One region of the Pseudomonas sp. OIL-1 genome, then DNA from elsewhere that is predicted to be linked to it. Evidence: riboswitches for the same ligand, from Rfam matches in the RefSeq annotation. Region 1 holds a riboswitch; the other holds the start of a gene.
What was found. A riboswitch is a leader RNA that binds a small molecule or an ion and turns the genes downstream of it on or off. The one in region 1 is predicted to bind cobalamin.
Positions count from the first base shown of each region.

Region 2: it holds a riboswitch for cobalamin, as region 1 does, so the genes downstream of both, btuB (TonB-dependent vitamin B12 receptor) here and G3M63_RS06575 (TonB-dependent receptor domain-containing protein) in region 1, are expected to answer to the same signal.

Region 1 is NZ_CP048629.1:1,395,971-1,400,888, forward strand. It holds gene G3M63_RS06565 (cobalamin-binding protein) at 1-58, shown strand, start outside; gene G3M63_RS06570 (histidine phosphatase family protein) at 28-720, opposite strand; gene G3M63_RS06575 (TonB-dependent receptor domain-containing protein) at 893-2,704, opposite strand; cobalamin riboswitch at 2,852-3,081, opposite strand; gene dxs (1-deoxy-D-xylulose-5-phosphate synthase) at 3,112-4,918, opposite strand, start outside.
Region 2 is NZ_CP048629.1:504,455-509,372, forward strand. It holds gene G3M63_RS02305 (hypothetical protein) at 1-177, opposite strand, end outside; gene btuB (TonB-dependent vitamin B12 receptor) at 350-2,164, opposite strand; cobalamin riboswitch at 2,281-2,512, opposite strand; gene G3M63_RS02315 (ureidoglycolate lyase) at 2,568-3,068, opposite strand; gene G3M63_RS02320 (bifunctional allantoicase/(S)-ureidoglycine aminohydrolase) at 3,081-3,929, opposite strand; gene puuE (allantoinase PuuE) at 3,939-4,868, opposite strand.

The DNA of each region.
Region 1 (4,918 bases):
TGCGCAACTTTGCGAATTGATCGCGCGTCAGCGCGAATTGTCGCGGGCCGCCAATTGAGGCGTCGCTTGCTGTGGCTCGCCGGGACAGGCTGATCCGGTATCGTTCAGGCCTTGCGCTTGAGCTTCCAGCGAGGCTTTAGCAACACCATTTCTCCAATGCAATTTGATGACATAGACACTGTCGAAGTCTTCCCGGTGCCAGCGGTCGACGGCCAGGCTTTCGTCCGCGTCCACCTCCTCCAGCAGCTCGTTCATGATTTCCGACACGTATCCCCGGGACCAGGCGGTGTAAATGGTGCTGTTGCGGTACTGCGGGTCGGTCAGCTCATCCACGATATCCCCGACGTCGTTGGCATTGAACGAGGTGTTTATCGGTAGCCCGTGGGCAATAGCAGTGGGGGCGATGGTCAGCAGTGGGCGCAGGTAGTTGAATTCCGCGTCGTCCGGTCCTTCTTCCACCCTTCTGTCGGGATTGGCGGCAAATACGTAATCAGGCGCGCCGAAGCGTTCCGGAAGTAATGCGGGCAAGGCCAGGGAACGGTTCAGGCCCTGGCAGTTCAGCTGTCCAAGCCCATCGTTAGGCTTCTCGGCATGCCGTAGAAAAACCAGCGTCTGCAAGGCCTCTTCGGGCTCAGGTGTACTGTCGAGCCCTGTGTAAACCAGCCAGGAGATGGCCAGCAAGGGAACGACGATGAGTGCGCGGGTACGGTTGTTGAACATGGAAGACTGCCGGCGACTTGGGGGTTAGCCCAAGTATCGACAGTATTTATTGCAGGAAGTTTTCAGTACTAGACAAAGGGTGATCAGCTCTGTCGGAAACGTCAGTCTTACAGGCACCTGGGGGAGCACCTGCAAGCGCCCGGCAGCTTTGCGGCTGCCGGCTGCCCTGACGCTAGATCTCCGGGGTCCAGCTCACAGCGAGTCGTGCATTCAGTCCTTCCTCTTGATACGCATAGGTTCGACCGCCGGTGCTGTAGTTCGCCACGCCGTAATCCCGTTCAAGCACATTGCTAAGCTTGGCATCCAGACGCAGGCTGGACGTAGCGCGCCAATGACCGCGCAGCTCCAGAGTGCCAAAGCCAGGCAGCCGCTGCTCGTTTTCACGATCGTTGAATCGCTCGCTATTGGCGATCACGCTGAAGCCTACGCCGAACGAGCCAAGCTGACGGTCTGCGTCCAGACTCAGCGTTCGCTTGGAGCGTCGTGGCAGTTGATTGCCGGTACTGCGCTCACGCGGGTCCAGCCAGGCAGCGGCCAACAAGGTATCCCAGCCAAACAGATGCTTGCCAAGGCTGGCTTCGAGTCCGTGGATGCGCGCTTGGCTGATGTTCTGGGCAACGAAAAATGGATCCAGAAGGATCATGTCGTCAATATCAGTGCGGTACGCCGCCACCTGCAACTCAGCGCCATCGTGCTGGCCGCGCCATTGCAACTCATAGGTCTGTGATTCTTCAGGCTGGAGCAGCGGGTTAGCGCCGAAGCTCGTGTACAGGTCGTTGAAGGTCGGTGCGCGGAAGCCTTCACCGTAGGACGCGACAAGCTGCTGGTTAGCGGTCACAGGCAGGATTACAGCGGCATTGAAAGCATTGTGGTGGCCGAACTGCTCGTTATCATCATGCCGCCAGCCGAGCTCGGTGGTGAAGCCTTCGCCCTTGAACTGATGCTGGATAAAGGCTGCATTGTTGTAGCGCTCGGTCTGCGTGAATGCGGAGTTGCTCCGCAAGCGATCTTCATACCAGTCGATGCCCAGCTGTAGCCGATGCTGATCGCCTACGCTCAACGTATTCAGCCAGCTGGCTGAGTCGCGGTAGGTGTTGTAGGTATAAGTGGCCAGGTCATAGATGCTGTCGCGTTTATCCTCGGCATGTCCGGCCTCCAGACGGGTCGTCCAGGCTTCGCTTACATCCCACTGCAGGTGCGTCGAGACCGTGCTCAGCGCGAAATCATCCTCGGGGTTTCCGAACAGATCATATTCAGTATTGCCTGTCTGTTCGGCGAGCTTGATGCCACCGCTAAGTCTGTCGCTGAAGTTGTGGTTGAGGCTGAGATTGAAAGCGCGGTTCCGGAATCCGTCGCGGTCTTCATCGCCGCCGGTGTTGTGGCGGGTGCGATCTATGCCGGCTGTTTCGCTGAGCGTGGCGCCGAGGTCGAAGGTGGTGCGCTGGTCGCCGCCGGAAAGGCCGGCACTGCGAACGAAGCTCTGATTGCTGCCGACTCCGAGTTTGAGTCGCGGACGAAGGCCGGGCTCGCCCTGGCGGGTGAATATCTGAATCACGCCGCCGATTGCATCAGATCCGTAAACGGCTGAGCGAGGGCCGCGGATCACTTCGATACGCTCGATCTGTTCGATATCGAGGAACTCGAGACTTGGCTGTCCCGCTGAAGCGCTGCTGATGCGTTGTCCGTCGACCAGCACCAGCGTCTGGGTTGCACTGGTCCCGCGTAACGATAATGTAGTCAGGCTCCCAAGCCCGCCATTGGTGGTCAGCGAAGCGCCTGGTACACGGCGTAGCAGATCAGCCACACTGGACGGCTGCAGACGTTCGATATCGGCGCGATCAAATATACTACTCGCGGCGGGGCTGCTCATTGTCGGCTGTGCCATGCGCGAGGCAGTAACTACCGTATCCGGCAAGTCGAGGCTATTGGCTGCAGTGACGGCGGACGCCAGCATGGCGGGAAAAAACAGGGCGAACTTGTTCATGTTGATCCTCAAAAGAAGCTTTTGAGGAGGGCGAGGAGCCAGTGGAGTTGCCTGTGACGGAGGGCAGCATGCACCGACCGGGTGACGCCCTCCGCGACACCTCAGCTACGAATCCATCCAGCGCGCCCACAAGGACATATCGCACCGAATAGAGTCTTCGCACAGGGCCGGTCTCCGGGCTCAGGATCGTGGGATTCTCTTGGTGAAAATCCCCAGGATAATGTCGCCTTCCCATGTACGAAACACAGTGGCGGATGACATTACCGGCAGGCAGGCCTGCGATCCTTTACCGTTGCGGGGGCAGCGTCGGGGTTGCACCGACTTCCCGTTTCACCTGGCAGTTTGAACTACCAGGCACCCAGTGCGACTGGAAGCGGAGAGGACTCTAGGCGCTTTGCCAGTAGAGGTCAAGCGTGGTTGATGACGGGGGGGAGGGAAAGCCTGTCGCGAATCGAGCGCTCGATGCCGGCTGCATCCAGCCCGCATTCGGCAAGCATTTCCGAGGGCTTGGCATGTTCGACGTAAATATCCGGCAATCCCAGATTGAGTACCGGCTGATTGATGCCATGAGCCATGAGCCATTCATTCACCGCACTGCCGGCACCACCCATCACGGCGTTTTCTTCAAGCGTGACCAGCAGCTCGTGCTGCTCGATCAGCTGATTGATCAGCTCGGTGTCCAGTGGTTTCACAAAGCGCATGTTGGCCACTGTTGCGTTGAGCGCTTCAGCAGCGACCAGCGCATTGGCATGCAGGGTGCCGAAACACAGAATGGCTACTCGCTGACCCTGACGGGTGACGATGCCCTTTCCGATGGGGAGGGGCTGAAGCATGGAATCTATGGCTACGCCTGTGCCGGTACCGCGCGGATAGCGCACGGCGGTCGGGCCGTGGTGCAGAAAGCCGGTCGTCAACATCTGCCGGGTCTCATTCTCGTCGGCTGGCGCCATGATCATCATGTTCGGCAGGCAGCGCAGGAACGACAGATCGAAGCTGCCGGCGTGGGTCGGGCCGTCTTCGCCTACCAATCCGGCACGGTCGATGGCAAACAACACGTCAAGATTCTGCACGGCGACATCGTGAACGACCTGGTCATAGGCCCGTTGCAGGAAGGTAGAGTAGATCGCGACCACTGGCTTCACACCGTCACAGGCCATGCCCGCCGCCAGGGTCACTGCATGCTGCTCAGCGATGGCGACGTCGAAATACCTGTCGGGGAAGCGCTCACTGAAAGCGACCAGATCCGAGCCTTCTTTCATAGCCGGTGTGATACCGACCAGGCGTTTATCGAGCGCAGCCATATCGCACAACCATTGACCGAATACTGCTGAGTACTTCAGCTTCGCCGGGCCGCTTGGAGGGCTGGCGGAGCGGGAGGGCTCCAGCTTGGTAATGGCATGATAGCCAATGGGATCTGCTTCGGCAGGAGAGAAGCCCTTGCCCTTCTGTGTGACCACGTGCAGTAGTTGCGGACCGGGCAACCCACGCATATTGCGCAGGGTGCTGATCAGCAGCGGCAAGTCATGACCATCGATGGGGCCGATATAGTTCCAGCCCAGCTCTTCAAACAGAGTGCCAGGTACCAGCATGCCCTTGGCATGCTCTTCGGTACGACGCGCCAGTTCCCACGCCTTTGGAATCTTGGAAAGCACTTTGCGGCTGCCTTCTCGCATATGCGAATAGGTGCGGCTGGAAAGAATCTTCGCCAGATAGTTGGACAGTCCGCCAACATTTCGCGAAATCGACATGTCATTGTCGTTCAATACCACCAGCATGTCGGCGCCGACATCGGAGGCGTGGTTCAGGGCTTCAAAGGCCATGCCGGCGGTCATCGCGCCATCGCCAATCACAGCGACCGAGCGGCGATCCAGTCCTTGCAGGCGCGATGCGATAGCCATGCCCAGAGCGGCACTGATCGAGGTACTGGAATGCCCGACACCAAAGGTGTCGTAGGGACTTTCAGCGCGCCGGGGGAAAGCTGCGAGACCCTCCTTCTGCCTCAGGGTATGCATCAATTCGCGGCGACCGGTCAGGATTTTATGCGGATAGGCTTGATGGCCGACGTCCCATACCAGCCGATCTTCAGGCGTCTGGTAGACGTAATGCAGCGCGAGGGTCAGTTCGATGACGCCCAGCCCGGCACCAAAATGCCCGCCGGTCTGGCCGACGGTCCACAATAAAAAGGCGCGCAGCTCGTCGGCCAGCTGCGGAAGG
Region 2 (4,918 bases), 890 kb from region 1:
AAGAAACAGCAGAGGGAATGCCCAGCGCGGACGCAACAGCACCCCCGCCAGGAAAAATACCGCCCAGGACGCACTGGGCAGATTCACTGCGCTGAAATGGCTGCCGCGACTGATTGCCATCAAGAGTACGAGTACAACACCTACAGCCAACTGGCTGCGTTTGGATAGTGCCAACATGGGTCATTCCCCTTTTCGTTTCACGGTTAGGGGAGCCTCTGAAGAACGTAGCGAGCGAAGGTCAGGCAAGGCGAAATCCGACGAGAATGCGCAGTTTACGTGCTGTAAATGAGCAATTTGACGAGGATTTCAACGCAGCATGACCGAGCGCAGTAGTTATTCAGGGGCTCCTTTAAAGTGGTTGGTAGCGCACAGTCAGATAACCGGCCCGGCCTGGCTGTTGATAGCTGGCGGCGGTTTCGTATTGGCTATCGAACAGATTGCTGACCCGCGCCTGCAGCCGCCAGGCGTGGCTGAACCAATAGGTGGCACGCAGGTCGACGGTGTTATAGCCGTGCAGGTCGGTAGTGTTGGAAGCGTTATCCCAGCGGCGGCCTTCGGCATGCAGGCTGGCACCGACACCGATACGCCCGAAGCGGCGATCAATATCCAGATTGAACAGCTGCTCTGCGCGGCGGGCGAGCAGATCGCCCTGCCCAGGACGGGAAGATCGGTTCGCGGGGTCCTGCAAGGTCAGGTTGGTGCGCCAGTCCCAGTTCAGCCACTGGCTGTCCATCTCGAACTCGATACCCTTGATCACCGCCTTGTCGACGTTCTCCGCCAGATAGATGCCGCCGCCCAGGTTTACGCTGGCGATCAGATCTTCCACCTCGTTGCGGAACAGATTGACCGACCACTGACCCCAATCGTATTGACCGCGCAGACCGGTTTCCAGGTTGCGGGAGGTTTCTTCGCTGATGTCCGGATTACCGAAGCCGGGGTAGTACAGCTGGTTAAAGGTCGGCGCCTTGAATGCGGTACCGTAGCTGGCCACCCATCGCAGGTTATCGGACAGCGTCAGGCCATAGCCGAGATTGCCGGTGGTGTGCTCGCCGTGCTGTTCATTGTCATCGTAGCGCAGGCTCGCCTGCCATTCGTGCATACCGCGTTGGCCGAGATACTGCGCGTAATAGCCGTGGTTACCGCGCTGGGACTCGCTGTATTCGGTGGTGCTGCTGACCTCATCGGCCAGATAGTCATAGCCCACCGTGAGCAGATGACCGGGCGCCAGATCGATATCGTTCTGCCAGCCGAGCGTGTCACGGCGGGTATCGAAGCGACTGAAAAAGGTGCTGCCGTTGAAGTTGTCGCTCTTGTCCTCACTGCGTGCAGCCTGCAGCGACACGCGCCATGACTTGAGCGGCGCAAAACGGGCATTGACGCCATGGATGGTCAGCACCGCATCGGAGTTGGCCTTGAAGCCAGAGTCGTAGTCATTGCTGGAATGGGACTCCAGCACATGGCCTTCCAGCTCCAGACCGTTATCGAAACGGTAACCCGCGCGGACATTGCCAGACAGCTCGCGATACCCGTCATGATCCGGCTCGCCATGACTCGGCCGCGCATCAATACCCCGGGTCGACAGACTGGTAACCCCCAGGCTGTACCAGCCATCGCCCACCCCACCGGATATGCCAGCGCTGCCGGCATGGTGATTACGGCTACCCGCCGTCAGCGACATCCAGCGCCTAGTCTCTCCGCCCTTGCCCCGGCGGGTAAAGATCTGGATCACCCCACCAATGGCATCGGAGCCGTACAGACTGGAGCGCGGGCCACGCACGATCTCGATGCGCTCGATCTGCTCCACCGGCAGATTCTGTAACGCCGCATCGCCACTCGTCACCGAGCCAATGCGCGCGCCATCGATCAGCACCAGCACATGCCCGGAACCGCTACCGCGGATACCAATGCTGCCCGCTTTGCCCGGCCCGCCATTGTTGACGATGCTCACCGAAGGCGTACGGCGCAGCAGATCCGGCAGATCGGTTGGTTGAAGACGTTCAATATCGGCGCGATCAATGCGGGTAACCGCACCCAGACTGGCGCCAAGGGACTGGCCGGTCCGCGTTGCGGTAACGACCTGATCATTCAGGGAAAGGGATTCGGCATGGGACAGGCAGGCAGCGGCCGTCAGGGCCAGCGCCAGGGTTGTGCGTGCAAATTTCATCGGTGCTCCGTCACCGTACTCACCCGTACGGCATGGCTGGTTAAAAGCAGCCGCGACGGACAGGGGCAAACGGTTTCGACACAGATGAAATCGCTCCACCCGCAGTGCCCGCCGCACTACTGTGACATGCGACAGGCCGGTCTCCGGACTCATGAGTGGATAACTCCGATGATCCGACCTTCCCATGCGAAGCACAGTGGTCTTGCTGGATCATCCGCCTGGCACACCGTAGTGGCCGGCACTCATTTACCGTTGCGGGGGCAGCGCCGGAATTGTCTGAAGCAGACGCACCGGCTTCCCAGTTTCACCCACCAATTACTGGCAGGAACCTGAAGCAGGCGGAAGGTTAGGAGTTTTGAAACAGGATGTAAAGGACGAACTGGTGCGTCTCGCCCTGAGGTCGTTAAGCCAGGGTCACCCGTACCGCAAGCGGATGCTCGTCGCAGTTGTGCCCGGCGCCGCCACGATCCACCACCAGGAACTCACCCTCTGAATCGAGCACAGACTGGATCGCATGCCAGGTGCCGGCATGATAGTTCACGCCCTGTCGGCCATCGGTGACGAAGGCGCGCACCTGGGTTGGGTCAATAACGTCGCCCGACGGTGCGACGACCACAACGAAACGCTCGCCATGCAGCGGTATAAAGGCCTGACTGCCCAGAGCGTGACGTTCGAGGAACGTCAGTTCCAGCGGCATCTGCACCGGCTGGCTGATGAAGATGCTGATCAGCGTTCGAGCTTCCTCGCCCAGGGTTTCGACCCTGGCCAGATCATGATAACGGCGGGTGCGCCCGCTATTGATCATGAAGAACTCGGCGCGGCGATGATCAATCACATCGCCAAAGGCCACGAAGGCCTCGGGCGTCAGGGGCTCAGCCGTCAGCTGTAACAGTTGTTCGCTCATCTGCTTGCTCGCTCAGCGGCCGTAGTTCGGAAGTTTCATGTGGCGGTTGACGTCCTTGTACAGCAAATAACGGAAGGGCCCCGGGCCACCGGCATAGCAGGCCTGCGGGCAGAAGGCGCGCAGCCACATGTAATCGCCTGCTTCCACTTCCACCCAATCCTTGTTCAGCAGGTACACGGCCTTGCCTTCGAGTACATAGAGGCCGTGCTCCATCACATGGGTCTCGGCGAAGGGAATCACGCCGCCAGGCAGGAAATTGACGATATTCACGTGCATATCGTGGCGCATGTCCTGAGTATCGACGAAGCGCGTGGTGCTCCAGCAGCCGTTGGTGTCGGGCATGACCAGCGGATCAATCAGGTTTTCATTGGTGACGAAGGCCTCCGGTACATCGATCCCTTCGACCTTCTCATAGGCCTTGCGAATCCAGTGAAAGCGCACAGTGGTGTCAGAACTGTTGCGCACCGTCCAGTCACTGCCGGGCGGAATGAACGCGTAGCCACCCGGCTGCATGCTATGCAGCTCGCCGTTCAGGGTCAGATCCAGTTCGCCTTCGACGATGAACAGCACGGCCTCGGCCTGAGGGTCGGTTTCCGGCTTGTCGCTGCCGCCACCGGGCTGCACTTCCATGATGTACTGCGAGAAGGTCTCGGCAAAACCGGTCAACGGCCGCGACAACACCCACAGGCGCGTACCGGTCCAGAAGGGTAAATGACTGGTAACGATGTCGCGCATCACGCCCTTGGGAATGACGGCATAGGCCTCGGTAAATACCGCGCGGTCAGTCAGCAGCTGCGTTTGCGGCGGATGCCCACCGGTGGGGGCGAAATAGGTTCTGGGTTCGTTCGGACGCTGGGCCATGGTGATTCCTTATACGGCGGCTGGAGCAGGATGATGTTCGGCCCAGTGACGGGCAATGTCGATACGGCGTGTCACCCAGACCCGGTCGTGGGCCTCGATGTAATCAAGGAAACGCTGCAACGCGCGGAAGCGTGCCGGGCGCCCAATCACGCGGCAGTGCAGCCCGACCGAGAGCATCTTCGGTTGCTCGCTGCCTTCGGCATAGAGCACGTCGAACGCATCCTTCAGGTAGTTGAAGAAGTGATCGCCGGTGTTGAACCCCTGCGGCGCGGCAAAACGCATGTCGTTGGTGTCCAGCGTGTAGGGCACGATCAAGTGATCATGCAGCTCGCCCTGACTGTCCGCGTCGCGCGTCCAGAACGGCAGATCGTCGCCGTAGTAATCACTGTCATACAAAAAGCTGCCCTCATCCAGCAACAGGCGGCGCGTGTTGGGGCTGTCGCGACCGGTATACCAGCCCTGCGGCTCTTCGCCGTACAGGCGCTCAAATATGTCGATGGCGCGTTGCATGTGCTCGCGCTCTATGGCTTCAGGTACATCCTGGTAATGAATCCAGCGCCAGCCATGACAGGCAATCTCGTGCCCCAGTTCCTTGAACGCCATCGCCACGTCCGGGTGCCGCTCGAGAGCCATGGCCACGCCGAACACCGTCAGCGGCAGCCCGCGCTTTTCAAACTCGTTGAGAATCCGCCACACACCGGCGCGCGAGCCGTATTCATAGATCGACTCCATGCTCATATGTCGCGCAGGGAAGGCCTCAGCGCCGACGATTTCCGAGAGGAAGCGTTCCGAGTGGCTGTCGCCATGCAGCACGCAATTTTCGCCGCCCTCTTCATAGTTGAGCACGAACTGGACGGCGATACGGGCCTGACCCGGCCATTTGGCATGCGGCGGATTCCGGCCGTAGCCGACGAGATCCCGTGGATAAGGGGCGCTGATACTCATGACTGCGTAACCTTTTATATCTGTTGAAAAATCGTGGCGTCCAG